Regions from separate parts of the Microbispora sp. NPDC049633 genome, predicted to be linked through region 3. Evidence: predicted binding sites of a transcription regulator. Region 3 holds the regulator's gene; each other region holds the start of a gene.
What was found. Region 3 encodes LexA, which represses DNA repair genes until DNA is damaged. Its sites were predicted from a motif close to TCGAACANNTGTTCGA; they were not measured.
Positions count from the first base shown of each region.

Region 1: the regulator LexA is predicted to act here: its motif matches at 3,796-3,811, upstream of AB0J39_RS18435 (SAV_6107 family HEPN domain-containing protein).
Region 2: the regulator LexA is predicted to act here: its motif matches at 4,784-4,799, upstream of AB0J39_RS22250 (Rv2578c family radical SAM protein).
Region 4: the regulator LexA is predicted to act here: its motif matches at 4,544-4,559, upstream of AB0J39_RS09955 (enoyl-CoA hydratase family protein).

Region 1 covers NZ_JBFAOO010000063.1:24,711-31,849, forward strand. Annotated here, with positions in the region: gene AB0J39_RS18415 (aspartate carbamoyltransferase catalytic subunit) at 1-171, opposite strand, end outside; gene pyrR (bifunctional pyr operon transcriptional regulator/uracil phosphoribosyltransferase PyrR) at 168-725, opposite strand; gene AB0J39_RS18425 (transcriptional regulator) at 1,160-1,654, shown strand; gene AB0J39_RS18430 (arginine deiminase) at 1,778-3,022, shown strand; gene AB0J39_RS18435 (SAV_6107 family HEPN domain-containing protein) at 3,090-3,527, opposite strand; gene AB0J39_RS18440 (L,D-transpeptidase family protein) at 3,933-4,862, opposite strand; gene AB0J39_RS18445 (YbaK/EbsC family protein) at 4,988-5,464, shown strand; gene AB0J39_RS18450 (GNAT family N-acetyltransferase) at 5,509-6,081, shown strand; gene metF (methylenetetrahydrofolate reductase [NAD(P)H]) at 6,092-7,021, opposite strand.
Region 2 covers NZ_JBFAOO010000087.1:786-7,924, reverse strand. Annotated here, with positions in the region: gene AB0J39_RS22280 (GNAT family N-acetyltransferase) at 1-465, opposite strand, end outside; gene AB0J39_RS22275 (DUF4865 family protein) at 736-1,320, opposite strand; gene AB0J39_RS22270 (TetR/AcrR family transcriptional regulator) at 1,350-1,907, opposite strand; gene AB0J39_RS22265 (lysophospholipid acyltransferase family protein) at 2,045-2,707, shown strand; gene AB0J39_RS22260 (penicillin-binding transpeptidase domain-containing protein) at 2,768-4,390, shown strand; gene AB0J39_RS22255 (DUF3040 domain-containing protein) at 4,418-4,672, opposite strand; gene AB0J39_RS22250 (Rv2578c family radical SAM protein) at 4,808-5,851, shown strand; gene AB0J39_RS22245 (50S ribosomal protein L11 methyltransferase) at 5,901-6,572, shown strand; partial or broken gene AB0J39_RS22240 (glycosyltransferase family 4 protein) at 6,653-7,139, shown strand, end outside.
Region 3 covers NZ_JBFAOO010000005.1:38,610-45,748, reverse strand. Annotated here, with positions in the region: gene AB0J39_RS02800 (alpha/beta hydrolase) at 1-481, shown strand, start outside; gene AB0J39_RS02795 (vitamin B12-dependent ribonucleotide reductase) at 917-3,805, opposite strand; gene nrdR (transcriptional regulator NrdR) at 3,926-4,390, opposite strand; gene lexA (transcriptional repressor LexA) at 4,823-5,539, shown strand; gene AB0J39_RS02780 (aminotransferase class I/II-fold pyridoxal phosphate-dependent enzyme) at 5,629-6,723, shown strand; gene AB0J39_RS02775 (cellulase family glycosylhydrolase) at 6,733-7,139, opposite strand, start outside.
Region 4 covers NZ_JBFAOO010000027.1:4,664-11,802, forward strand. Annotated here, with positions in the region: gene AB0J39_RS09930 (FadD3 family acyl-CoA ligase) at 1-158, shown strand, start outside; gene AB0J39_RS09935 (condensation domain-containing protein) at 474-1,775, shown strand; gene AB0J39_RS09940 (hypothetical protein) at 1,871-2,266, opposite strand; gene AB0J39_RS09945 (aldo/keto reductase) at 2,358-3,338, opposite strand; gene AB0J39_RS09950 (transcriptional regulator) at 3,402-4,379, shown strand; gene AB0J39_RS09955 (enoyl-CoA hydratase family protein) at 4,574-5,323, shown strand; gene AB0J39_RS09960 (CoA-transferase) at 5,323-6,186, shown strand; gene AB0J39_RS09965 (CoA-transferase) at 6,183-6,935, shown strand; gene AB0J39_RS09970 (nitronate monooxygenase) at 6,944-7,139, shown strand, end outside.

The DNA.
Region 1 (7,139 bases), on a different contig from region 3:
GCGGGTCCGGGTGGAGTCCTCGAAGAAGAGGTTCACCACCGTGCGGCCGCGCAGCGTCGGCAGCTTCTTGATGGACCGCTGCGAGACCTGGGCCAGTTCCTCGGCCGTGTCGAGGATGAGGAGGGCGTCGTCGCGGGTGAGGTCGCCGGTCGAGATCAGGTGCCGATTCATCGGTCGTCCTCCTTGATGAGCACGACCGCGTCGCGCCCGTCCGTCTCCTCCAGGAAGACCTTGACCTTCTCGCTCTTGGAAGTCGGCAGGTTCTTGCCGACGTAGTCGGCGCGGATCGGCAGCTCCCGGTGGCCGCGGTCGACGAGCGTGGCGAGCTGGACGGCCCTGGGCCTGCCCACGTCGTTGAGCGCGTCGAGCGCGGCGCGCACGGTGCGGCCGGAGTAGAGGACGTCGTCCACCAGGACGACGGTCCTGCCGTCCACGCCGTCCGGGGGCAGTTCGGTGCGGCCGAGCGGGCGCGCGGGCCGCAGGCGCAGGTCGTCGCGGTACATCGTGACGTCGATGGCGCCGACGGGGACCTTGATCCCTTCGAACTGCGCGATGCGCTCGGCGATGCGCTGCGCGAGGGTGGCGCCGCGAGTGGGGATGCCGATCAGGACGACGCTCTCCGCGCCCCTGGTCCGTTCGAGGATCTCGTGCGCGATCCGGGTGAGCGCCCGGTGGATGTCGGGCCCCTCCAGGACGGCGCGGGCCGGATTTCGGGCATCAGACATGAAAAAGTCACCGCCTTTCCCGCCTCACGGGACGGGTCTTAAAGGGTGTTCGGTCTGCTTAGAGTATCAGGGCCGTCTGCGAACCCCCCTCCCGCCAGGGGTGATGCCCCCCGGGTCCGCTCGCCGGCGGCGTGGTGAGGACGCGACGGGAGACGCGCCGGTGACGTACCGGGGAGCGGAAGCCGCATCGCGCCGGGTGTCGGGGATTTCGGGGAGAGCACTGTTTGACGCTCTTTTTTCCAATCAGCTTGACCTTTGGGAGTGTCGGCTTTACCGTCACTGTCCGTAACCACAACACGCGACCTTCCTGGGTAAAACCCGACGCAGCGGTCACCGAAGGTGCCGGACTCGGCCACCAGCCCCGGTGTTCGGAACGCTTAGGACAAGGACGCACAATCAAGTGAGAAGAGACATAGAAAGCCGGGGGCCACACGATGCCGTCTGACTACGCCAAGTCGCTGGGCGCGCGCCTGCGCGCCATTCGGACCCAGCAGGGGCTGTCCCTGCACGGTGTGGAAGAGAAGTCCCGCGGACGGTGGAAGGCCGTCGTCGTGGGCTCCTATGAGCGGGGCGACCGCGCGGTGACCGTGCAGAAGCTCGCCGAGCTCGCGGATTTCTACGGAGTGCCGGTGTCGGAGCTTCTTCCCGGCGGAGCCGCCCCCAGCCCGCTCGCGCCCGCGCCCAAGCTGGTCATCGACCTGGAGCGCCTGTCGCAGCTGCCGAAGGACAAGGCCGGCCCGCTGGCGCGTTACGCCGCGACGATCCAGAGCCAGCGTGGCGACTACAACGGCAAGGTGCTGTCCATCCGGCAGGAGGACCTGCGCTCGCTCGCGGTCATCTACGACAAGTCGCCGGTCGAGCTGACCGAGGAGTTCATCCACTGGGGCGTGCTCGACGCGGAGGCCCGCCGCGCCGTCGAGTCCTTCTGACCTGCCGTCTTGGCCCGTACGCGGCTCCCCGTGCCCGCCCGCTCGGCGTAGTCACGGGCGGCGTCTTTCGCTTCGGGGAGCCGTCGGTACGAGTGATTCCTGTCACGCGGGGATAGGCAGGACATGACGTTTTACGTGGGCTCCGAGGTGGGCAGGCTTCGCCGCGTCCTGGTCGACATTCCCGAACTCGCGCTCAAGCGGCTCACCCCGGGCAACAAGGACGGCCTGCTGTTCGACGACGTGCTCTGGGTGCACCGCGCGCTGGAGGAGCACCGGGAGTGGTGCGGGGTGCTCGCCGGACGCGGCGTCACGGTGCACCACCTCGGTGACCTCCTGCGCGAGGTGATCGAGATCCCCGACGCGCGCAAGCACATCCTCGACGGCAGCGTCGACGAGCACTGGTTCGGCCCGCTGGCCGCCGACGCGATCCGCAACACGCTCGACTCCCTCGACGCCGACAGGCTCGCACCGCTGCTGACCGGCGGGATCACCAAGCGCGAGATCATGGAGCTGGGCTGCGACCCGGGCTCCATCACCTTCCACACGCTCGCGATGGACGACTTCGTCCTCCCGCCGCTGCCCAACCACCTGTTCGCCCGCGACACCTCCTGCTGGGTGTACGACGGGGTGTCGATCAACGCGATGCGCAAGAAGGCGCGCAGGCGGGAGACCGTCAACTACGAGGCCGTCTACCGCTGGCATCCGCTGTTCGCCGCGGGTTACGGCAACCCGGACGACGGCGGGTTCAACGTCTGGTACGAGGGCGTGCGCATGGCCCCGGCCACCATCGAGGGCGGCGACGTCCTGGTGCTCGGCGACGGCGTCGTGCTCGTCGGGGTGAGCGAGCGCACCCAGCCGCAGGCGGTCGAGATGCTGGCGACCAACCTGTTCCGCGCGGGGTCGGCGACCCGCATCGTGGCGCTCGACCTGCCCAAGACCCGCGCGTTCATGCACCTCGACACCGTGATGACCAACGTCGACGTGGGCGTGTTCACCAAGTACGCCGGGCTCGGCATGCTCCCCTCGTACACGGTGGAGCCGGGCGACACCGACAAGGAGCTGAAGGTCACCGACCACCCGCCGGAGGACATGCACAAGGCGATCGCGCGGGCCCTCGGCCTGGACGACATCAAGGTCCTCACGCCGACGCAGGACGTGCACGCGGCCGAGCGCGAGCAGTGGGACGACGGCTGCAACGTGCTGGCGCTGGAGCCGGGCGTGGTGGTCGCCTACGAACGCAACACCACGACCAACAATTACCTGCGCAGGCACGGCATCGAGGTCATCACGATCCGCGGCAGCGAGCTCGGACGCGGACGCGGCGGGCCGCGTTGCATGAGCTGCCCGCTGGAGCGCGACCCCGTCTGAGCACCCGCGCCCGCACCCGCACAGCTCGCCCGGACGGGACGAGCGGGACCATGGCCGGAGACGGAGGTCAGCCGGCCATGGGCAGGGTGGGGCGGCCGGGCAGACCGAGGATCGACTCGACCTCGCCGACGAACCTGTCCGCCTCCGCTATGATCTCTTCCGCGTCGTTCTGCGTGACGGCGCGGACCATGCCGGCCTCGGCCGCCGCGCGCTTGGTCGCGCTCACCGCGAAGTAGGCCGCCCAGTCCGCGAGCTTGGGCTCGGCCTCCGGCAGCAGCTCCCAGGCGCTGCGCAGGCGCCGCCTGCGGCCGTCCATCGGCCGCGGACGCGCCGCGAGGATCCCGGCGGCCGCACGGAGGGCCGCCAGGTGGGCCGACACGTAGCGGTCCGCGGGGGTGGGCCCGACGGTGGCGTCCGCGAGGCATGCCCTGGCGTCCGCGAGGTGTGCCAGAACCGCCTGCGAGAGCCGGGGCCCGCTCTTCTGATCGTCATTCTGCTCAGTCATGCCCGCCTCCTTGAGTCGTGGCACTCCGGCGAAGGTCGCCGGTGACCTCACAGTCGCAGATCGCACCGACAATTTCGCCGGCCGGGAGATCCCGTGAACCGCTCGAGATCGCCCGACGCTTTCTCAGGCTCCCGTGGGCGGCCGGACGAGGAGCTTCCCCTCTCCCCGTCCGGCCCACGCCGCGGGCCGTGCCGCATCCGTCTCCGCCGACGACGAAGGCACGAATCCAACGGGGTGGGCGCGAGCCGCGAGTCCCACGCCCACTCCATCGAACATAGATTCGATCATGTCCACTGTCAAGACTGTCAACGAATACGTGTTCGAGGAGTGTGGCGCAAACGCGGGCACGAGACGACGGAGGGGCCCCGCGCGATCACCTCACGCGGGGCCCCTCCGGAAGTGGAACTAGCGCCTGAAGGCACCCCTGACGTGCACCGGGACGCCCTTGCCGAGCATGCCCGGCAGGACCTCGGCCACGTTCATGGGCAGCCGCACGCAGCCGTGCGACGCCGGGTAGAGCGGCACCGACAGCGCGCCGTGGAGCGCGATGCCGCCGTTGAAGAAGATCGGGTTGTAGAGCTGCCCGAGGTAGGACCGGTGCCAGCCCTTGACCCGCCAGGTGGTCTTGTAGTCGCCGGTAGGCGTGCGGGCGCTGCCGGAGAACCGCTGCCGCTTGCCGTTCCAGGTGGCGTACTCGGTGTAGGGGACGCCGCTGCCGCTGGAGATGTGACTGATCATCACCGGCGCGTCGTTCCGGTACAGAACCATCACCTGTCTGGTCAGGTCCACCTCGACGCGGGCCGGCTTGCCCCGGGGCACCAGGACCCTGGGCGCGCGGGGATTCTCCAGCGCTCTCCAGGTGCGGGCGGCGATCGTGCTGGTCGGCTTGATCCCCTGCACCTTCTGGAAGGCCCAGACCGCCGTCAGCGTGGTCCCGCCGTAACGGCCGTCGGCCGAGCCGGGCATGTACCCGAGCTCCCTGAGCCGGGACTGCAGCGCCTTCACGGCCGAGCCCTTGGCACCGAGCCTGAGCGTCTTGCCCGGCGCGGCGAACGGCGGGTAGGCGGCACGCCCGGGCACGGCGGCCCGCGCCGGAAGCGCCGGGAACGCCGGAAGCGCTGACGGCACGGTGCTCGCTGACGGCACGGTGCCCGCCGACAGCACGGTGCCCGCCGACAGCACGGTGCCCGCCGACAGCACGGTGCCCGTGGTCACCGCTCCCGCGGGCGCGGTGGTGCGCGCCTGCGCCGTGCCGGTGACGCCGGCCGCCGCGAACGCCACGGCTCCCACCGTGACGAGCGTGGCCGCGGCCAGTCGCCGTCGACCCCTCATCATGACCAACCCCTCATAAGCCCGATTCTCGATCAAAGGACCCACCATACGGTCCGATTGTGAGCCGCGTGATCACACGTGGCCATAATCGGTGACGTATGTCCTGGCAATCCGTTTAGAGTGACCGCGTGGCAGAAAAGTTGCATCCGAATGTCGTCCGGGTCCAAGAGGCCCTGCGGGCTCACGAGGTGACGGGCGAGGTCGTCGTGCTGGACGAGGCCGCCCCGACGGCCGCCACTGCGGCGGCCCAGCTCGGTTGCGAGGTGGGCGCGATCGCCAACAGCCTGATCTTCGACGCGGACGGCGCGCCGCTGCTGGTGCTGACCAGCGGTGCCCATCGCGTGAACACCGATCTGATCGCGCGGCTCGTCGGCGCGGCGAAGGTACGGCGGGCCACGCCGGAGTTCGTCCGCGAGCACACCGGGCAGCCCATCGGCGGCGTCGCCCCGGTGGGGCACCCCGCGCCCGTACGGACGCTGGTGGACACCTGGCTGGGCAAGCACGACGTGGTGTGGGCCGCCGCCGGGCACCCCCACTCGGTCTTCCCCACGTCCTACGAGGAGTTGCTGCGCATCACCGGGGGCACGGCCGCCGAGGTGGAGTGACGCCTGGCGGACCGGCCCTGCGACGTTTTGCTAATGTGCGACGGGTGATCCAACTGCGACGGGTGGGGCCCGACCGGTTCAGGGCGGCGCTGGGCACCGTGCTGGAGATCTACACGGTCGCCATGCGCCCGCCGTCGGACCAGCTCGCGGGGCGCATGGCGATCATGCGTAACCACTCCACCTATCCCGACTTCGACTGCGTGCTCGCCGAGGACGCGCAGGCGCCCGACGGAGTCGCCGGCTTCGCGTACGGCTTCCACGGCGGCCGCGGGCAGTGGTGGCACGACGTCGTGCGCGGGGCGCTGCAGGACCGGGCCGGGCCGGTGGTGGCGGAGGACTGGTTCGGCGACGCCCTGGAGATCGCCGAGATCCACGTGCGCCCCGAGTACCAGGGCCGGGGCCTCGGCCGACGCCTGATCCACACGCTGTGCGAGGGCCGCCCCGAGCGCACGGCCGTGCTCTCGACGCACGACGCCCCCACGGTGGCCCGGCATCTCTACCGGGACGTGGGGTTCGCCGACCTGATGACCAGGTTCGTCTTCCCCGGCGGGTACGAGGAGTACGTCATCGCCGGGGTGCGGCTGCCGCTGCCCGAGCGCGCGGTTCGCGAGAGCTGAGCGGGCCGGCTCAGCCGGCGACGGCGGCGGGCACGCTGTGCAGCGCCTGGAACACCTCGCGGGTCGCGCTCGACCGGTTGAAGGTGATGAAGTGGATGCCGGGCGCGCCCTCGTCGAGCAGCTTCTGGCACACCTCGATGGCGTGCTCGATCCCGAGGCGCCGGACCGCGGCCGGGTCGTCGGCGACGGCCTCGAACCGCTCGGCCACCTCCGGCGGGAACGGCGCGCCGGACAGCTGCTCCGATCGGGCGATCGTGCTCATCTGCGTGACGGGCATGATGCCGGGGATGATCGGGGTGTCGCACCCGTGGGCCGCCACGCGGTCGCGCAGCCGCAGGTAGTCCTCCGCCCGGAAGAACATCTGGGTGATCGCGTAGTCGGCGCCGGCCCGGCACTTCTGCACGAAATACTTGGTGTCCGACTCGATGCTCGCCGACCTGGGGTGCTTGTAGGGGAAGGCGGCCACCCCCACGCAGAAGTCGCCCGACTGGCGGATCAGCCGCACCAGCTCCTCGGCGTACAGCACGCCCTCCGGGTGCTTGACCCACTCGTCCAGGGGGTTGCCCCCGCGCGGGTCGCCGCGTACGGCGAGGATGTTGCGCACGCCCGCGTCGGCGAACCGGCCGACGAGGTGGCGCAGCTCGCGGATCGAGTGGTCGACCGCGGTGAAGTGGGCGACGGGGGTCAGCGTCGTCTCGTGCGCCAGCCGCTCGACGATGTCGACCGTGCGGTCGCGGGTCGAGCCGCCGGCGCCGTAGGTCACGGAGACGAACGTCGGCCGCAGCGCCTCGAGCTCGCGGATGGCCCGCCACAGCTGGCGCTCCCCCTCGTCGGTCTTCGGCGGGAAGAACTCGAACGAAAACGAGCGCTCGCCCGCGGCCAGCAGTTCGCGGACCGTCGGGACGCGATCAGGAAGCCGCGAGGGCAGACCGAGAGCCATACAGGAGAGGTTACAGCGCGACCGTTTTCCGGATAGTCGCAGTCTTGCTATGTGGACGTTTTCCCTTACTGGGGGAGTTAACCCACTTGAAGGGGGATCTGGTGATGTGTGTCCGGAT
Region 2 (7,139 bases), on a different contig from region 3:
GAAGTCCCCCGCGGGGTCGTGGGTCATCCCGATCCTCCGCATCACGGCCTGCGAGCGGACGTTGGGCACCGCCGTGAACGAGACGATCTCGGTCAGGCCGAGGCGGCCGAACCCGTCCTCCAGCGACGCCCGTGCCGCCTCCGAGGCGTACCCATGCCCCCAGGCGGAGCGGGCGAGACGCCAGCCGATCTCCACGCACGGCGTGAAGTGCGCGGTGAACCTGGGGACCTGCAGTCCGGTGAAGCCGATGAACTCGCCGTCCGCCTCGACCGCCCACCAGCCGAACCCGCGCTCGTCGAACCCGGCGTCGGCGCGCTCGGCGAGCGCGTCGCTCTCCTCGCGGGACAGCGTGGCCGGGAAGTGCTCCATGACGGCCGGATCGGCGTTCAGCGCCGCGAACGGCTCCTTGTCCTCCTCGCGCCACCGCCGCAGCACGAGTCGTGCAGTATTGATCGAATTCGTCACCAGCCGACGATAGTGCACGTGGGCTTCTTGGGGCGCTGATGACGGACCCCGATGCGGGGGGCGGGAGAAAGCAGGGGCGGAAATCGGCTAGAGTCGTTCATGGCCGATGTGGTTTGTGTCCCCCGGGCCGCAATCACCGCCTTCACGGAATACCGTTCGGCTGGAGCCGTGTTGTGCATCTCGCCGAGGAGGCGACCGCCACATCGGCCCTCGACGTGGACGCCCCGCGAGACTCCGGTCTCGCGGGGCCGTCGTCTCGTTCCGGGGCCGTCACCAGGCCCGGCCCGCGGGCAGGCTCGTCAGGCCGGGCGCGGACAGGTGCAGCACCTCGTAGCGCTCGGCGTCTCCGTGAACGCCCGGCGCCTCCCGCTCCCACAGTGCGAACGTCATCAGCCGCCAGTGGTGAGGGTCCACGGCGAGGGCCGCGGTGTGCAGGCCGTCGGCGCCGCCCAGCTCACGCAGTCCGGCGAGGGCGGCCGCCACCTGCTCCGTCAGGTCGGCCGAGTGGGGCAGCGAGACCAGCCGCCGCGACGCCGCGCGGGGCGCCCTCCCCCTGGCCGGCCCCGCCTCGACGGCCAGCCCCGTCCAGTGCCGTACGGCCGGGCGGCCGAAGTCGGCGACGATGCCCTGGAAGCCGCCCCCGCCGACCAGGAACTCGCCCATCCTCCCGGCGTCGTTCCAGAGGTAGAACGGCGCGTACTGGTTGACCGGGGAGCCGGCGGCGCCGCGCTCGCGGACCAGGTAGGCCTTGAGCCCGAGTCCGGGCCGGTCGTCGAGGGCGTGGCCGCGGGTGGCCACCCGCTCCCGGATGATCGTCATGTCGTAGTCGGCGGGCAACGTGATCTCGTACTGCATCGCGTACACGGGCGGGTCTCCTTGTGTGCTCAGGCGCGGGACAACAGGGCGAGCACCCCGTCGACGGCCTGGTGGAACGGCTCGGGCGAACCGGCCGCGCGGGCCAGGACGTAGCCGCCCTGCAGCACCGCAACGACCGTCGCGGCGGTCCGCGCGGGATCGAGGCCCGCGTCGAGCTCGCCCCGGTCGCGGCCCTCGGCCAGCACCGCCGCGAGCCGGTCGCGCAGCCACCCGAACGTCTCCTCCAGCGGCCGCCGCAGCGCCGGATCGGCCATGATCTCGGGGTCCTGGGTGAGCCGGCCGATCGGACAGCCCCGCAGCACCTCCCGCTCGCGCCGCAGGTAGGCCGACACCCGCTCGACGGCCGTGCCGGGGCCGCCCAGGATCTCCTCCACCCCGGCGCGCATCTCCTCCGCCGTACGGCCGATCGCGGCCAGCGCGAGGTCAGGCTTGCCGGAGAAGTGGTGGTACATGCTGCCCTGCCCGGCCCCCGCCCGCTGCTGGATGGCCCGCGGGCTGGTCCCGACGTAGCCGCGCTCCCACAGCAGTTCGCGGGTGCTCTCGATCAGGCGGTCCGATGTGCTCATGCCGTACATACTAGTAGGTACAGACGGGCCATGGTGAAGCCGCACAAAACACGAAGGGCCCCGTTGCAGGGGCCCTACACCTGTGCGGGGGTCAGGTCGCCCTAGGGTATGTGCGTCGGACCGGAGAAGGAGAGGCCGTGCTCTACCCCGCCCTGAAGCTCGTCAGCGTTCCCGTCATGCACGCGCTGTGGCGGCCGCGGACGGAAGGACTCGAGCACGTTCCCGCGCACGGGCCCGCGATCCTCGCCTCCAACCACCTGTCCGTCCTCGACTCGTTCTTCATGCCGGCCGTGGTGCCGCGGATGGTGCGGTTCGTGGCGAAGAAGGAGTACTTCACCGGCAACCCCGTCGTGGCGGCATGGATGCGCTCGATGGGGGCGATGGAGATCGACCGCGAGAACGTCACAGCCGCCCAGGACATGCTCGACGCCGCGGTGGAGGTGCTGAAGGCCGGCGAGTTGTTCGGCATCTATCCCGAGGGCACCCGCTCCCCCGACGGCCGTCTCTATCGGGGGAAGGTCGGCGTGGCCTGGCTCACGCTGACCACCGGCGCCCCGATCGTGCCCGTCGCCATGCTGGGCACCGAGAAGGTGCTGCCGCCCGGCGCGTCGGTGCCGCGCCTGCACAGCATCGGCGTGCGGTTCGGAGAGCCGCTGATCTTCACCGGCGACGCGGGCAACGCCCGGGACCGGCGGCGGGTGACCGACGAGGTCATGGCCGCGATCCAGCGCCTGTCCGGCCAGGAATACGTCCCCCGGTACGGCGCCAGCGTCAAGAGCGCCGGGGAAACAGGAGTGTAAATAACGATTTGACCCCGCTAGGCTCTGGTCCCGACCGCAAGGCCGTCATTGGGGGTGCACGTGCCGCGAGGACGTACTGTCGCGATCTCGGCCGCCGTGGCCGTCGTGCTGGTGGGGGCCGCCGCCGGCGGCGCCTACTACGTGCTGCACACGCGCGGCACGCCGCAGGAGACCGCCGCGCGGTTCACCGCGGCCTGGTCGCGGGGCGACCTCGCGGCGATGAAGGCCGAGCTGGCCGCTCCCGCCCCCGGCTTCGACGCGGCGTACGCCGAGCTCACCAAGAACCTCGCGGTGGCGAAGGTCGCCGTCCGCGACGTGCGGGCCGGCGCGGCGAAGGACGACAGGGCGACCGCGTCCTACACCGCCACGGCCACCGTGAAGAACGTCGGCGACTGGACCTACCGGGGCTCGCTGAAGCTGGTGGTCAAGGACCACTACTGGAAGGTCGACTGGTCGCCGGCCGCGGTCCACCCCGCGCTCGACGGGACCAACCACCTGGCGCTCAAGACGTCATGGCCGCAGCGGGCCGCCGTCACCGGCGCCGGCGGCGGCCGCATCGACGGCGGCGACGTGGGCGGCTCGGTGCAGCAACTGGTCGGCTTCCTGGACAAGGCGACGGACAAGGACGTCGAGAAGCTGGGCGCCGCCTACAAGAAGGGCGACGCCGTGGGCCGCGGCGGCCTGCAGGAGACGTTCCAGAAGCAGCTCGCCGGCACCCCCACCACCGAGATCCGGGTGGTGGGCGAGAGCCGCGAGACCCTGCACGCCGTCGAGGGCTCCCCCGGCAAGGACCTGCGGACCAGCCTCGACCTCAAGGTGCAGGGCGCCGCCGCCGACGCGGTGCGCGACCTGGACAAGCCCGCGTCGCTCGTCGCGGTCAGGCCCTCGACGGGCGAGATCCTCGCCGTCGTCAACAACAAGGGCGGGTTCAACCGCGCACTGGACGGCAAGTACGCTCCCGGGTCCACGTTCAAGACGATCACCGCTGCCGGGCTGCTGGCCGAGGGACTCACCCCGTCGAGCCGCGTGACCTGCCCGAAGGAGGCGGTCGTCGGCGGACTGAAGATCCGCAACTCCGACCACGAGGCGTTCGGGTCGCTGTCGTTCCTCGACTCCTACGCCCACTCCTGCAACACCACGTTCGCCCCGCTCGCCGCCGACAAGCTGGGCGCGGCCAAGCTGTACGACCTGGCGACGGACCTGGGCTTCAACCAGCCGCTGCGCATCGGCGTCCCGGCGACCGCCGGCAGCATGCCGAAGGCCACCAGCGACGCCGACCTGGCCGCGGAGTCGTTCGGGCAGGGCAGGATCACCGCCAGTCCCCTGGTGATGGCGACCGTGGCCGCGGCGGTGGCCGACGGCTCCTGGCGGCCGCCCACACTGGTGCCCTCGCTGAAGCAGAAGGCCGCTCCCAGGGAACTGCCGGGCGACGTCGTCACGGGCCTGCGGTCGATGATGAGAGCGGTCGTCACCAAGGGCACCGCCCACGCCGCCGGGCTGCCCGCGGGGACGGCGGGCAAGACCGGGACCGCCGAGTTCGGCACCGGGCCGGAACTCGACTCGCACGCGTGGTTCATCGGGTATCGCGGCGACCTGGCCTTCGCCGTCGTCGTGGAGGCGGGCGGCATGGGCGGCAGCGTGGCCGCGCCGGTCGCCGCGCGCTTCCTCAAGGGCCTGCCCTGACCCCGCCCGAGTGAGATGACGCCGGCGCTACACGGGGAGAGCGGCGGCGTCGTGCCGCAGGGCCATGACCAGCAATGTCGCGATCAACGTGGCGATGAGCAGCCAGCTCACCGCGATGATCACGGTCGAGCGGCCCGGCCGCCGGCCGGAGGCCCGCTCCTGCCGTCCACGCTCCGCACGGTGGTTGAACGACTCGAGCCTGGCCGCGAGCTTCGGATCCTCGTCCGTGAGGTGCCGCTCGATCATCGCCAGCATCCGCTCTTCGTCCTGCGACCAGGCCATCGCGCAACACTCCCAGAACGCAAGGTATGTGCCGACGTTCTGCCCAACGATGAAGATCGTTAGCCGTTTCCAGGCTCGCGATTTACGACGTGTTGCATGTTGCGATCTCGATCGAACCTATGTTCTAATCAGGGGGTGCGATGGGACGGGCTGCGCCTCGAGACCGACGAAGGCGGGCAAAGCGAGACGACACCCCTGTTCGCCCGGTCGGCCGTGACGAGGACCTTCGACACCCCCGAGTTCCGCGGCGTCACCTTCTACGAGATCCACGCGCGGTCGATCGTCAACCGGGTCCCCGCGGCGAGCCGGGTCCCGTTCGAGTGGACCGTCAACCCCTACCGCGGCTGCACCCACGCGTGCACGTACTGCTTCGCCCGCAGGACGCACGAATACCTCGACCTGGACTCCGGGCGGGACTTCGACTCGAAGATCGTGGTGAAGGTCAACGCCCCCGACCTCGTACGCAGGGAGCTGGCGGCGCCCCGGTGGCGCGGGCAGCCCATCGCGATGGGGACCAACGTCGACTGCTACCAGCGGGCCGAGGGCCGCTACCGGCTGATGCCCGGCATCCTCGGCGCCCTGCGGGACGCCCGCAACCCGTTCTCCATCCTGACCAAGGGCTCGCTCATCCTGCGCGACCTCGATCTGCTCGCCGAGGCGGCCGAGGTGACCGACGTGAGCACGGCCGTCTCGATCGGGTTCACCGACGAGTCGCTGTGGCGGGCCGTCGAGCCCGGGACCCCCGCGCCGCGCAAGCGGCTGGAGGTGTGCGCCGCCCTCAACGAGCGCGGCGTCGCGTGCGGCGTGCTGATGGCGCCGATCCTCCCCTATCTGTCCGACTCGCCCCGGGCGCTGGAGACCACCGTCCGCCGCATCGCCGAGGCCGGCGCCACGCACGTGACGCCGATCGTGCTCCACCTGCGGCCCGGCGCGCGCGAGTGGTTCATGGCCTGGCTGTCCCGCGAGCACCCCCGGCTCGTCCCCCGCTACCTGGAGCTGTACGGCAGGGGCGCCTACGCCCCCAGGGCGTACCAGGAGCGGATCGGCGAGACCGTGCGGGCGCTCGCCCGCGAGCACGGCGTCGGCCGGTCGGCCCCGCGCGGCGCTCGTGCCGCGCGACGGCTCGGCGAGCGGCCGGTCCGCCCGCCCGCGGCGGCCGAGCAGCTCACGCTTCTGTGACCGGAGGCGTGACCCGGAGGCCTGGCCCCTGCGGATACGATCGGCCACCGTGCAGGACGACACCGGGAACACCGGGGATGCCGAGGAGTTCGTGCGTGCGCACACCGGGCTCGCGGCCGTGCCGTACGTGCCGGAGATACGGCTGCATGTGATCTCCACGCATGCCGCGCGGGGCGCCGGTGAGGACGACCGCGTGTACGAGCTGTGGGAGCGCGCCGGGCGGCTGCCCTTCTGGGCCTGCCCCTGGGCCGGCGGGCAGGCGCTGGCCCGGCACGTGCTCGACCATCCCGAGATCGTGCGGGGGCGTACCGTTCTCGACCTCGCCACCGGCTCGGGACTGGTCGCGGTCGCCGCGGCGCTGGCCGGAGCCGCCCTGGTCGTCGCCAACGACGTCGACCCGTACGCGCTGGCGGCCGTCAGGCTCAACGCCCGCGCCAACGGCGTCGCGGTGCGGGTCGCCGGGGGCGACCTGCTCGACGGGACGCCGTCCCAGCAGGTCGTGCTGGCCGGGGACGTCTACTACGAGGAGCCGCTGGCCCGGCGGGTCACCCCGTTCCTGTCCCGCGCGGGCGGCGACGTCCTTATCGGGGCCCCCGGCCGCGCCTGCTGCTATCTCCCGGACGGCGTGTTCGAGCCGGTCGGCGTGCATGAGGTGCCCGCCGCACTGGAGGACACCCCCAGCAAACGGACGACCATATATCGGCTTTCACACACAACGTGACTTAGATCACAACAACGAGGCAACTGCCGGTTACGTCATAGGGAAAGGGGATCTTCATCTGACACGAACGGGGCGTGACTGTGTCTTCTCTTCACCGCAGGGTGGCCAGGAAAGCGGCCAGGGTGGTCGTACGGGCGCTGGAGGCCCGTGACCGGCAGCGTGCCCGGTCTGCGCCGCCGCCCGACGGTCGCGAAATCCGGATCCTGCTGCTGCACGCCAACGGCATGGGCGGCACGATCCGCACGGTCTTCAACCTCGCCGGGTATCTGGCGCGCACCCACGACGTCGAGATCGTGAGCGTGGTGCGGGAACGCGAGGAGCCCTTCCTCCCCGTGCCCCCCGGAGTGCGCGTCCGCTACCTCGACGACCGGCTGCCTCGCCGCAAGGGCCTGCTGTCGCGGTTCCCGAGCAGGCTGGTGCCGAAGGACGAGGCGGCCTACCACTGGTTCACCCTGCGCACCGACCTCAAGCTGGTCCGCTACATCCGCTCCCGCCGCCAGGGCATCCTCATCGGGACCCGGCCCGGCCTGAACCTGATCGCCGCGCGCTTCGCGCCGCCGGAGATCA
Region 3 (7,139 bases):
CAGGGTGCTGTCGCTGACCGCGCATGCCGGATGGGCCAGGACCGACCCGTGGATGGCCTTCCAGATGGACCTGTGGATCCGCCTGGTGCGTACCGACAGGGCACTGCTCGCCCGGCTGCTCCAGGTCACCGCGATGGGCGACGCCACGCTGCGCGCCCGCTCGGCGGAGGACTTCGAGCAGGCCGCCGCCGCCTTCACCGCCTCCCTCGACGGCGCGGAGGAGGGGTTCGCCCGGCAGGCGCGTGCCGACATCGCGGTCGACATCACGGAGCTGCTGCCGCGTGTGACCGCCCCGACGCTGATCGTCTCCAGCGCCGGCGACCGCATCGTGCCGCCGCACCACCAGCGTGAGCTCGCCCGGCTCATCCCGCACGCCGAGCTCGTGACCGTCCCCGGCGGTCACGGTCTGCCGTTCGAGGACCCCGCCGCGTTCACCGCCGTCATCACCGAGCACCTGGACCGCGCGGCCGCGACGGTCTGAGGAAACACGAGGGGGCCGGCCACTCGCCGGTCCCCTTTCGCTCGCGGGGTCGCGCGCGAAGGTGTCGACAACGCTACTGAGCCTTCGCCAGGTCCCAGAAGGACCGGTAACGAAGGGCGCCCGGCAGCCACGGCGCGAGGAAACCAGGCCGGCTCCGGGCTCGAGGTCACGGAGCCAGCCGACTTTCGCGGCAGGCAGATAGCCGAATTCCTCGTCGCCCCAGCCTTCGGCGAACAGGAGGAACTGCCGATAGCTCGGCGGCAGGCTCGTGCCCAGCCGGTCTTCGAGGTGACCGACTTCTGACTCCGTGGCCGGGGGGTGGAGACGGCCTCGCCGTGGAGGCGGCAGCAGCGCCACAGGGAACCGGGCCGTGGCCCGGTTCCCTGTTCACTGCTTCGGCGCTGTCACGCCTGTTCCACCTGGAACATCACTTCGTCAGCTGCAACCGCTGGTGCTGCCGCAACCCTCGCAGACGTAGCAGCTGCCCGCGGGCCGCATCTTGGTGCCGCAGGTCATGCACAGCGGCGCGTCGGCCGTACGGCCCTGATGGCTCTCCAGCGAGGCGCCGGCCCGGCGCGGCTCGGGCACCGCGACCGGCGCGGGCTGCCCGGCGGACGGCCCCTCGGCGGGCTTGGCCTCGATCGACGCCGGCTGGCCGTTCTCGATGGGCGCGGACTGCGCCAGGGCGGCGGTGTCGACGTCCTGGAGCGCGGCCGGGTCCTCCCCGCGCTGCTGCGCGGCCCGCTCGGAGGCGGAGAAGATGCCCAGGGCCGCCCGGTCCTCGTACGGCAGGTAGTCGAGCGCGAGCCTCCGGAAGATGTAGTCCATCACGGACTGCGCCATCCGGACGTCGGGGTCGTCGGTCATCCCGGCCGGCTCGAACCGCATGTTGACGAACTTCTGCACGTACGTGTCCAGCGGCACGCCGTACTGGAGGCCGATCGAGATCGCCACGGAGAACGCGTCCATCACGCCCGCGAGGGTGGAGCCCTGCTTGGACATCTTGAGGAAGACCTCGCCCAGCCCGTCGTCGGGGTAGGACGACGCGGTCATGTAGCCCTTGGCGCCGCCGACCGTGAAGCGGGTGGTGATGCTGGGCCGCTGGTTCGGCATCCGCCGCCGGGTCGGCCTCGCGACCTCGACGACCTGGACGACCGGCTCCTTCTCCGCGGTCTCCTGGGAGGCCTCCTCCGGGGTCTTCTTGGCGACCGACAGCGGCTGCCCGACCTTGCAGTTGTCGCGGTAGACGGCCAGGGCCTTGAGGCCGAGCTTCCAGCCCTGCAGGTAGACCTGCTCGATGTCGTCCACGGTGGCCGACTCGGGCAGGTTCACGGTCTTGGAGATCGCACCGGACAGGAACGGCTGGACGGCCGCCATCATGCGGACGTGGCCCATCGGGGCGATGGCCCGCTCGCCCATCGCGCAGTCGAACACCTCGTAGTGCTCGGGCCGCAGGCCGGGGGCGTCCACGACGTGGCCGTGCTCGGCGATGTACTCGACGATGGCCTCGACCTGCTCCTCGAGGTAGCCGAGCCGGCGCAGCGCCCGCGGGATCGTCTGGTTGACGATCTGCATCGAGCCGCCGCCGACGAGCTTCTTGAACTTGACCAGCGCTAGGTCGGGCTCGATGCCGGTGGTGTCGCAGTCCATCATCAGGCCGATGGTGCCGGTCGGGGCGAGCAGCGACGCCTGGGCGTTGCGGTAGCCGTTCTTCTCGCCGAGCCGCAGGCACTCCTGCCACTGCCGGGTGGCCTCGGCGTGCAGGGCCTTGTCCATGTCCTCGAGCGTGCGCAGGTCGTCGTTGGCCGCGGCGTGCTTGCGCATGACCCGCTTGTGCGGCTCGGCGTTGCGCTGGTAGCCGTCGTACGGGCCGACGATCCCGGCCATCTCGGCCGAGCGGCGGTAGGACACGGCGGTCATCAGCGAGGTGATCCCGGCCGCGATGGCCCGGCCGCCGTCGGAGTCGTACGCGTGGCCGGTCGCCATCAGCAGCGCGCCCAGGTTGGCGTAGCCGATGCCGAGCTGGCGGTACGCCCGGGTGGTCTCTGCGATCTTCTGCGTCGGGAAGTCGGCGAAGGTGATCGAGATGTCCATCGCGGTGATGATCAGCTCGGTGACCTTGACGAAGTTCGCGACGTCGAAGCTGTCGTCGTCGCGCAGGAACTTCAGCAGGTTGATCGACGCGAGGTTGCACGAGGAGTTGTCCAGGTGGACGTACTCCGAGCAGGGGTTGCTGGCCGTGATGCGCCCGGTCTCGGGGCAGGTGTGCCAGTCGTTGATCGTGTCGTCGTACTGCACGCCGGGGTCGGCGCACTCCCAGGCGGCCTGGGCCATCTTGCGGAACAGCGAGCGGGCCTCGACCTCCTCGATGACCTCGCCGGTCAGCCGGGCCCGCAGGCCGAACTGCCCGCCGGCCTCGACGGACCGCATGAACTCGTCGGAGACACGCACCGAGTTGTTGGCGTTCTGGTACTGGACGGACACGATGTCCTTGCCGCCGAGGTCCATGTCGAACCCGGCGTCGCGCAGCGCGCGGATCTTGTCCTCCTCGCGCGCCTTGGTCTCGATGAACTCCTCGATGTCGGGGTGGTCCACGTCGAGGACGACCATCTTGGCCGCCCTGCGGGTGGCGCCGCCCGACTTGATGGTGCCGGCGGAGGCGTCGGCGCCGCGCATGAAGGAGACCGGGCCGCTGGCCGTGCCGCCGCTGGACAGCAGCTCCTTGGACGAGCGGATGCGGGAGAGGTTGACCCCGGAGCCCGAGCCGCCCTTGAAGATGACGCCCTCTTCCTTGTACCAGTCGAGGATCGACTCCATCGTGTCGTCCACGGCCAGGATGAAGCAGGCGCTCACCTGCTGGGGCGAGCGGGTGCCGACGTTGAACCACACCGGCGAGTTGAAGCTGAAGACTTGGTGGATCAGCGCGTGCTTGAGCTCGTGGTCGAAGATCTCGGCGTCCTCGTCGGAGGCGAAGTAGCCGTTCTCCAGGCCGGTCCTGGTGTAGACGCCCACCACCCGGTCGACGAGCTGCTTGAGGCTCGACTCACGCTGCGGGGTGCCCACCGCCCCGCGGAAGTACTTGGTGGTGACGATGTTGGCCGCGTTGACCGACCAGAAGTCGGGGAACTCGACGCCGTGCTGCTCGAAGTTGACCGAGCCGTCCCGCCAGTTCGTCATCACGACGTCGCGCCGCTCCCAGCGGACCTCGTCGTACGGGTGGACGCCCGGGGTGGTGAAGACGCGCTTCATCTTCAGGCCCTTGCGCGGGCGCTTGCCCCCCCGGCCCCCCGTACCCGATACGGTGCCGCTCACGGTCTCCGTCATGACTTCCCCCTCCCAGGGCCCGATGGAGCCCCTTCTCCGGACCACGCTCGTTACAACCACATCGTCGCGCCGCGCCGTCGCGCGCCGCCGTCCGCCTCGTCCCGGTCCCCCGGAAGGCGCCTACTTCTCGCCCCCCGGGCCGTGGGCCGCACGGAGCCGCTCGATCTCCGCCTCGAAGTCCGCCAGCGTCTCGAAGCTGCGGTAGACCGACGCGAAGCGCAGGTAGGCCACCTCGTCGAGGTCGCGGAGCGGACCGAGGATGGCCAGACCCACCTCGTGGGAGGCGATCTCGGCCGCGCCGGTGCCCCGGATGCTCTCCTCGACCCGCTGCCCGAGCTGAGCGAGGGAGTCCTCGCTGACCGGGCGTCCCTGGCAGGCCCGCCGCACGCCGGCGACGACCTTCTCCCGGGAGAACGGCTCGGTGACCCCGCTGCGCTTGCTCACCATCAGCAGCACCGTCTCCTGGGTGGTGAACCTGCGCCCGCATTCTGGGCAGGTGCGCCGGCGACGGATCGCTGCCCCGTCCTCGGCGGCGCGGCTGTCCACGACCCGCGTGTCCGGGTTGCGACAGAACGGACAGTGCACTCCATCGCCTCCCTGAACGCCCATCCCGAACACAAGGTGTGGTGAACTTACACCGGTGTGACTACTAGATGTTGTGGTCCAACCGTAGAAGTGCCCGACCTTGAACGCAAGTCGAACCGGCCTTGGGAGGGGAAGTGCCTGTTCGGCGCGCGTGTCGCGCCTCCGGTCACGGCCGCCTCACCTGCCCCGCCGGTCGCGGAATAGGCCCTTTACGGCGCCTTTCCTCGCCGATTTCCGCATGGCCTCTGACCTGGACGTACATCGGCCCTGGAAGATCGGGTAAATCGAACACGGGATCGATCGAACTCCCGTACGATGAGGGGAACGGCGAGATCGGCGATTTCGCTGGATATCGAACAATTGTTTGACGGTGATCTTGAATCGCGGTACGGTCGCTCTGTGCGACATGAGGAACACGGATTGAGAGGTGGCATCGTGGGTGACCGAAGTGAGCAAGCGGATGGCGTCAGCGACCTCGCGGTTCGCAGGCGCGACTCGCTTGGCCTCACCCCCAGGCAGCGGAAGATCCTCGAGGTGATCCGCGACTCGGTCCAGCAGCGCGGCTATCCGCCGTCCATGCGGGAGATCGGGGAGGCAGTCCAGCTGACGAGCACCTCCAGCGTGTCGCACCAGCTCACGGCGCTCCAGCGTAAGGGTTACCTCCGGCGCGACCCGCACCGCCCCCGCGCCCTGGAGGTCCGGCTGCCCGGAGAGCCGGTGCTGTGGGTGGATCCGGACGCCACCACGGAGGAGGAGGCCGGGTTCAGCCGTCCGACGGCCGCCTACGTGCCGCTGGTCGGCCGCATCGCCGCCGGTGGTCCCATCCTCGCCGAGCAGAGCATCGAGGACGTGTTCGCCCTGCCCAAGCAGCTCGTGGGCGAGGGCACCCTGTTCCTGCTCCAGGTCTCCGGCGACTCGATGATCGAGGCCGCCATCGCCGACGGCGACTGGGTCGTGGTGCGGCAGCAGCCGGTCGCCGACAACGGCGACATCGTGGCCGCCATGATCGACGGCGAGGCCACCGTGAAGACCTTCAAGCGCAAGGACGGGCACGTGTGGCTGGTGCCCCACAACCCCAACTACGAGCCGATCCCCGGTGACGAGGCGACCGTGCTCGGCAAGGTCACGGCCGTCCTGCGCAAGCTGTGACGGCGTCGGCGCCCCGCGGCACGACGTGCCGCGGGGCGCGACGACCACCCCTTTCCGCTGGTCACTAATTCGCAATTAGGGTGAGTCGGGTGAATCTCGACTCGCTGTCGTTGGATGCGGCCCGCCGCCGTGACGGAATCAAATGGGCCCACGCCGCGTCCGGCGTCATCCCCGCCTGGGTCGCCGACATGGACTTCCCCGTGCCCGACGCGGTCACGGAGGCCATCGCGAGACGCGCCGCCACGGATCTCGGCTATCCCGCCTGGCTGGACGAGCCGACCGCCGGGCCCCTGGCGGAGGCGTTCGCCGAGCGCATGGAGGCGCGGTACGGCTGGCGAGCGGATCCGGCCCACGTGCGGTCCTACACGGACCTCAACCAGGCCCTCCAGGTGCTGCTGCACGTCATGACCGACCCCGGCGACGCCGTGGCGCTGCACGTGCCGGCCTACGACCCCTTCCTCGGCACGATCACCGGGATGAACCGCCGCCTGGTGCCCATGCCGCTCACGGCCGACGGCAGGTTCGAGGTCCCCGGCGAGCCCGTCCGGGTGCTCCTGCTGGTCAACCCGCAGAACCCGTCGGGCCGCTCGTTCACCCGTGAGGAGCTCGAGGCGGTCGCCGCGTACGCCGACCGGCACGGCACGCTGGTGATCGCCGACGAGATCCACGCGGACCTGACGTACGCCCCGGCCCGGCACATCCCGTTCGCCACGATCCTTCCCGAGCGCACCGTCACGCTGACCTCCGCAAGCAAGGCCTTCAACATGGGCGGCCTGCACTGCTCGGTGGCCCACATCGGCGCGAAGGACGCCAGGGACGCGCTCGGCCGTCAGCCCGCCCACATCTACGGGGCGCCCAGTGTCCTCGGCGTGGAGGCCACGGTGGCCGCCTGGCGGCACGGCGACGCGTGGCTGGAGGAGGTGCTGGCGATTCTCGACCGCAACCGCAGGCGCATCGCCGAGCGGCTCCCGTCGGTCGGGTACCGCATGCCCGAGGCCACCTATCTCGCGTGGCTCGACTTCGGCGTGCCCGGCGCGGCGCACTTCCTCGAGCGGGAGGCCCGGGTCAAGCTCAACCCGGGCCCGAACTACGGAGGCGGCGACACCTTCGCCCGCCTCAACTTCGCGACGTCGGCGGCGATCCTGGAGGAGATCCTGTCCAGGATCGCCGCCGCGCTGGCGTGAGGCGCCCGCTCAGCTCGCCGTGCAGCTCACCGAGGACGGAACGCCGTTGCTGCCGGACCAGCTGCCGTTGAAGCCGAACGTGGTCGAGGCCCCGGCCCCGAGCGCGCCGTTGTAGGACAGGTTCGTCACGGTGACGTTGGCGCCGCTGGCGCTGAGCGTGCCGTTCCAGAGCTGGCTGATGCTCTGGCCGTTCGGGAAGGCCCACTTCACGGTCCAGCCCGAGATGGCCGAGTTGCCGGCCTTCACGGTGACATCGCCCTGGAAGCCGCCGGGGTACTGGTTGGCGACCTTGTACGTGGCGGTGCAGGTCTTGCCACCCCCGGACGACGGTGACGCCGACGGGGACACCGGCGGCGACACCGAGGGGGACACCGGCGGCGACACGCTCGGCGAGACCTGCGGCGAGGGCGACACCG
Region 4 (7,139 bases), on a different contig from region 3:
CGCTGACGGCCTACTGCCGGGAACGGCTGGCCGACTTCAAGGTCCCGCGCGAGGTCGTCCTCGTGGACGGCCTGCCGCGCAACGCCACCGGCAAGATCGACAAGGCGGCCCTATGGGAGCGTTTCGAAAAAACTGGTCCGGCCTCATTGTCCGAATAGGGCCGGACCGGATCCGGCGGCATCGAACGGAGAAGTTTCCAGGTTGTCAAACGCCGGGACGGAGCCCTTCCCGGCGGTGTCCGCCACGTGCGGAAACCGCCTGCCGTCCCGGCCGGGTCACGCCGGGCCGCGGCGAACGACGACAGAGGATCTTGACCGGCCCAGAGACGAAACCTAGCCTTCATGGGAGCGTTCCCACGGCTGCCCCGCACCACGCGTTCGCGCGGGCGGTGACCCAGGTCTGCGGCTGTCCGGGATCGGGGCCGCGGGCCGGAGATTTCGGAGTCAGACGTCTCTGACCGTCAAAGGAGAGGCATGCGGCTTACGGTGGACTTCGCCTCCGACCGTTCCGGTAGGGCGGAGCTCGCATGGGGACAGCGGGCCATCTGGGAGGCAATCCACGGAGTTGGGCCGGACGACGCCCACTACTTCAACGTGCCCCGGGTGCTCGCCGTCCCCCGCGCGGGCGATCCGCGCCGCCCCGAGGCCGTGGCGGCGGCCCTGGCCGAGGTGATGGGCAGGCACGACGGCCTGCGATCCCTGGTACGGCTGGGCGCGGACGGGCCGTACCAGGAGGTGGCGGCGGCCGGGACCCTGCCGATCGAGGTGGTCGAGGCGGCACGCGGCGACGCCGACGCCGCCGCTGCGGACCTCGTCGCCCGTCTGGCCGGTCGATCCTTCGGCGACGGGGAGCAGCCGCTGCGCGCCGGTTTCGTGGTCTCCGACGGCGCCGCCACCCACGTGGCGCTCGCGATCAGTCACGTCGTCGCGGACTGGCGCGCGGCCGACGTCGTGGTGCGCGACCTGCGGATGCTGCTGCTGCGCGGAGCGATCGCGCGACCGCCGTCGTCGCAGTTGCTCGACCTGGTACGGGAGGAGAAGGCCGCGTCGGCCCGCTCCGACCGGGCGATCGCGCAGTGGGAGGCGCTTTTGCGGACCGTGCCGTCCGGTATGTTCCCGAAAGCGGTCGGAGCGGGCTCGACGCCGAGGTACGCACGGGCCGTGTTGTCCTCGCCCCGGCTCAACCACGCCGCACATGTGCTCGCCCGCCGTACCGGCGTCAGCACAGCCACGGTGCTGCTGGTGGCGGTCACCATGCTGCTGCGCGAGCTGACCGGGCACGAGGTGTGCGCGATCACCCCGATCGTGCACAACCGCTTCGACGATCGGACCCGAGACCTGGTCACCAGCCTGAATCAGCTGGGACTGTTCACCCTGGGCTCGTGCGGAAGCCTCGGCGAGACCCTCGTGAGCGAGTATCCGGCGGTTCTCGCGTCTTACCGGCGCGCGCGTTTCGACACGCGGGCCTTCGACGCGATGATCGACCGAGTGAGCGCCGACCGGGGCGTCTCCGTGTTTCCGTCGTGCTGCTTCAACGACCTGCGTCCCGGCGAGGATCCGGGCGGCGCCGGCAGCGGGGACGGGGAGTCCGAGCTGGAGTGGCTTCCCGGCACGGACCAGCGCAGCTGCTACTTCTGCCTGGCCCTGATGCGCTGGAAGGGCACTCTCGGCGTGGAGCTGAGCGCCGACACCACCCGCCTGCCCGAGGGCGAGATGGCCGCCCTGCTGCACCGGCTGGAGTCCTTCGTGGTCGGCGCGGCTCAGTCGCCTTCCTAAAGGGGGTCGACACAGGGCAGTTCGACGGCGGCCGTCAGGGCCGCCCTCCTCGCGAGGGGTGGCGGTGACGGTGTAGATCTCGGCCTGCAGCCGGTTCAAAGTCTCCCTGCCCTCGGCGTCGTCGAGTTGCAACGGGGAGGTCGGTCCGAAAAGGTCGGCTCCTGTCTCGACGGCGTGCAGAACTCGGCCGTATCGCTCGAGCGTCGAGTGACGTCCATGCGCCGGCTGAGAAGGCTCGCGGCGAGGCGTTCGAGGTCGGCGAGGAACCGGTGCAGATCATGCGTGTGGACCGTCGGCCGGCTGAGGTAAAGGATCGCCGGGGGGATCCGATCGTCGTTGTCGAGGAGATTCAACCAGCGGAGCAGGCGGTCGACCTCGTCGGCTCCGGTAGCGGCCTTGTAGTCGGCTCGTCTGACCACCTCGTATGCGTCGGACAGCGGGACCAGTACTTCGTCGATGAATGCCCTGCCATCGTCGAACCTTGAAAGCACCGAGGTCAGATTTCATCGTCCCGCTGGTGCGCTCTTCCCTACAAACGATTCGGGTGGCGTAGACGCTCGGATGACGCCGCCGGGCGCGGTTTCACCAGGCCCAGGCCTCCGGGGCGGGGCCGCCCTTGCCGACCGGAGGGAACAGCTCGTCCAGCCGGGACAGGATCTCGGCGGACAGCCCGGTGCGCAGCGCGGTCAGCGGCAGGTCGAGCTGCCCGGGGGAGCGCGGCCCGATGACCGGGGCGGTCACCCCGGGACGCGACAGCAGCCAGGCGAGCGCGACGGTGGTGGGCTCCTCGCCGATCTCGGCGCACAGCTTCTCGTAGCCCTCGATCGCCGCCCGGTGCGGCTCGACCCGCTCGGGGGCGTGCAGCACGCTGCGGCCGCCCGCGCCCTCGCGCCGCTTGCGCAGCGCCCCCGACAGCGCGCCGAAGTGCAGCGGCGAGTAGGGCAGGATCCCGATCCCCAGCTCGACCGCGGCGGGCAGCACCTCCAGCTCGGCGTGCCGGGTGAGCAGGTTGTATTTGCACTGTTCGGAGACCAGGCCGAGGAAGTTCCTCCGATCGGCCGCCGCCTGCGCGCGGGCGAGGTGCCAGCCGGCGAAGTTGGACGAGCCCACATATCGCACCTTGCCCTGGACGACCAGGGTCTCCATGGCCTGCCAGATCTCCTCCCACGGCGTGTCCCGCTGCACGTGGTGCATCTGGTAGAGGTCGATCCGGTCGGTCCGCAGGCGGCGCAGCGACGCCTCGCAGGCGGCGATGATGTGCCGGGCCGACAGCCCGCCGTCGTTCGGCCACTCGGTCATCGGGGCGTACACCTTCGTGGCCAGCACGATCCTGTCCCGGTGGCCGGTCTTGTCGAACCAGCGGCCGATGAAGCGTTCGCTCAGGCCGTCACCGGTCTCCCGGCCGTACATGTTCGCGGTGTCGACGAAGTTCACGCCGTCGGCGTGCGCCCGGTCGAGGATCGCGTGGCTCTCGGCCTCGTCGATCTGCCAGCCGAAGTTCATCGTGCCGAGGCAGATCCGGCTGACGCGCAGGCCGGTCCGCCCCAAACGGGGGTATTCCATGCGCCGACCGTACGAACGCGGGGGCGCTGTCCGTCAGCCGTTCGAGCATGCTCGAATGGACGGGTGATCCGGATCGAGCTCGCCCCCGCCGACCTGCTGCGGCTCAGGTTCGCGCACAGCCCGATGGCGGAGGTCGTCGCCAGTTGCCTCGCGCTGCGCTCCCGCTCGGCGCGGCTGGTCCCCGCGTCCTGGCGGGCCCGGGCCGAGCCGTCGCTGCGGGGCCTGACCACCCTCGGCCCGCTGGTCCCCGGCCCCACCGGTTATGTGCCCGACTTCCTCACCCCCGCGCCCGTCACCGCCCGGCCGACCCTGGAGCAGGAGCTGCGGGTGGTCGCCGCGACCCCGCCCGGCCGGGCCGCGGCCGAGGTGGACCGAGCCTGGGCCGGGCACCGGGCGCCGCCGGAGATCGAGCGGTTCGCGACCGACCCGGCGGGCGCGCTGGCCGAGACGGTGCGGGAGGCCAGGCGCTACTTCGCGGTGGCGATCGCGCCGGCCTGGCCGCGGCTGCGCGCGCTCGCCGAGGGCGAGCTGACCCGCCGCGGGCTCCTCGCCGCCGAACGCGGGCCGCGGGCGCTGCTCACGGACCTGCACCCGCGCCTCGACTGGGACGGCGAGGCGCTGCGGCTCGCGTACGCCAAGGACGGCGAGTTCGGCCTGGACGGGCATCCGCTCACTCTGCTGCCGACCGGGTTCACCGGTCCGCACGTGTACACGATGACCGGCACCCCGTCGGGACGTGCCCTGTGGTACGCCCCTGGCGGTTACGGCCGGTTGTGGGACCGGCCCGTGCCGGCCGAGCCGCCCGCGGCGCTGGCCGCCCTGCTCGGCCCGACCCGCGCGGCCGTGCTCGCACTGCTGGCCGAACCGGCCAGCACCGGGCAGGTGGCCGCCGCCCTCCGGCTGGCTCCGGCGACCGCCTCGCACCACCTCACCACGCTCAGGGACGCCGGCCTGGTGACCGGCGAACGGGAAGGCCGCCGTCTGCGCTACCGCCGCACCGGCCTCGGCGAACAACTCGCCGGGGAGAGCCGGGCGCCCTGAGCGCCCGTCGCTCCCTGCCGCCCGCCGTTCCGGTGGCCGACCCGCCCTCGCCGGACAGGCTCAACCCGAGGTCGTCGACGACGACCCGGTCACTGCAGATCATCCCGGTCTCTCCGACCCGACAAGGGGCATCGCCTGCGGCGATCCGCTCTGCTAGCGTAATTTCTAACAAATGTTAGATGGAAAGGTGTCGCATGGGAATCTCGACCAGCCGTGACGGCGAGGGCGTCGCCGAGGTCGTGGTGGACGCCCCGCCGGTCAACGCGCTGACCGTGCGCGGATGGTTCGACCTGGCCGACGCCGTACGGGAGGCCGGGCGCGACCCGGAGACCCGCGTCGTGGTGCTGCGGGCCGAGGGCCGCGGGTTCAACGCCGGCGTGGACATCAAGGAGATGCAGGCGACCCCCGGGTTCGACGCGCTGGTGGGGGCCAACCGCGGCTGCTACGCGGCGTTCGAGGCGGTCTACGAGTGCGAGGTGCCCGTGATCGCCGCGGTGCACGGCTTCTGCCTGGGCGGCGGGGTCGGCCTGGCCGGAAACGCCGACGTCGTGGTCGCCTCCGACGACGCCTATTTCGGCCTGCCGGAGGTGGAGCGGGGCGCGCTCGGCGCGGCCACCCACCTCGCCCGGCTGGTGCCCCAGCACCTGATGCGCGCGATGGTCTACACATGCCGCAACGTCACCGCCACCGAACTGCACGCGTTCGGCTCGGTGCTGGAGGTCGTGCCGCGCGAGCGTCTGCGCGACGCGGCGCTGGAGGTGGCGGCGCGGATCGCGGCCAAGGACCCGTACGTCATCCGGCGGGCCAAGGAGTCCCTCAACGGCATCGACCCGGTCGACGTCAAGCGCAGCTACCGGTTCGAACAGGGCTTCACCTTCGAACTCAACCTGATGGGCGCCGGCGACCGGCACCGGGACGCCTTCGTCGCGGAAGGAGGCCGGTGATGGGCACTCGGATGACGATCGAGGAGATCGTCGGCTCGCTGGAGAGCGGCATGACGATCGGCATCGGCGGCTGGGGCTCCCGGCGGAAGCCGATGGCGCTGGTCCGGGCCGTCTACCGGTCCGCGCTGACGGACCTGACGATCGTGTCGTACGGCGGGCCTGACGTGGGCCTGCTCTGCGCGGCGGGCAAGGTGCGCAAGGTCGTCGCCCCGTTCGTGACGCTCGACTCGATCGCCCTCGAACCCCACTTCCGGGCCGCCCGGCAGCGCGGGACCGTCGAGTTCACCGAGTACGACGAGGGCATGTTCATGTTCGGCCTGCTCGCGGCGGCACACCGGCTGCCGTTCCTGCCGACGCGGGCCGGGCTCGGCTCGGACGTGATGCGGGTGAACCCCGGACTGCGCACGGTCCGCTCGCCGTACGACGACGGGGAGGAACTGATCGCGGTACCCGCGCTCACGATGGACGTGGCGCTGGTGCACGTGGACGTGGCCGACACCCGGGGCAACGGGCGCTACCTCGGCCCCGATCCGTACCTGGACGACCTGTTCGCGAAGGCGGCCGGGCGGTGCTTCGTGTCCTGCGAGCGGATGGTCGAGCCGGGCGAGCTGGGCGGACCGCCGCAGACGCTGCTGGTCAGCCGCATGCACGTGACCGGCGTGGTCGAGACCCCCGGCGGCGGTCACTTCACGGACTGTCACTCCACCCACGGGGGGCAGGGCCGGGACGAGATGTTCCAGCTGCACTACGCCGCCTCGGCGGCCGACCCGCAGGCGTGGGCGGCGTTCGCGGACCGGTTCCTGTCCGGCGACGAGGCGGCCTACCGGGAGACCGTGCGGCAGTGGCGTGAGGAGGGGCGATGAGCGCGACCCGGGCGGAGATCTGCGTCGTGGCCTGCGCGGAGGCGTGGCGCGGCGACGGCGAGATCCTGGCGGCGGCGATGGGCACCTGCTCGATCCTGGGCGCCCGGCTGGCCCGGCTCACGTTCGAGCCTGGCCTGCTGACCACGGACGGCGGCGCGCTGCTGACCGCCGAGGCGGTGCCGTTCGGCGCCCCCGCGGGGGCCGTGGAGGGCTGGCTGCCGTTCCGTGAGCACCTGTGGCTGGTGCAGAACGGGCGCAGGCACGTGATGATGGGCGCCTCCCAGATCGACAGGTACGGCAACACGAACATCTCGGCCATCGGCGACTGGGCGCGGCCGAAGTCGCAGTTGCTCGGCGTGCGCGGGGCCCCCGGCAACACGATCTGCAACCCGACCAGCTACTGGATCCCCAAGCAGTCCACCCGGGTCTTCGTGCCGGAGGTGGACGTGGTCAGCGGCGTCGGCCGCGACCGTGCGGCCGGGCTGGGCCCGCGGGCCGCCCGTTTCCACGACCTGCGCCGGGTGGTGACCGACCTCGCGGTGTTCGACTTCGGCACCTCCGACGGCTCGATGCGGCTGGTCTCGGCGCATCCCGGCGTCGAGGTCGAACAGGTGAAGGCGGCCACCGGCTTCGACCTGGTCGTCGAGGGCGACGTGCCGCGGACGCGGCAGCCCGCCGACGAGGAGCTGCGGCTCATCCGCGAGGTGCTGGACCCGAAGTTTCTGCGTGACCTGGAGGTGCGGGTGTGATCGGGCCGATGCTGGACACCCCGCTCACGCGGCTGACCGGCGTGCGGCACCCGGTCGTGCAGACCGGCATGGGCTGGGTGGCCGGTCCCCGGCTGGTGTCGGCGGTGGCGAACGCGGGCGGCCTCGGCATCCTCGCCTCGGCCACGATGACCGTGGCCCAGCTCGCGGCCGCCGTCGAGGAGGTCCGCTCGCGCACCGACGCGC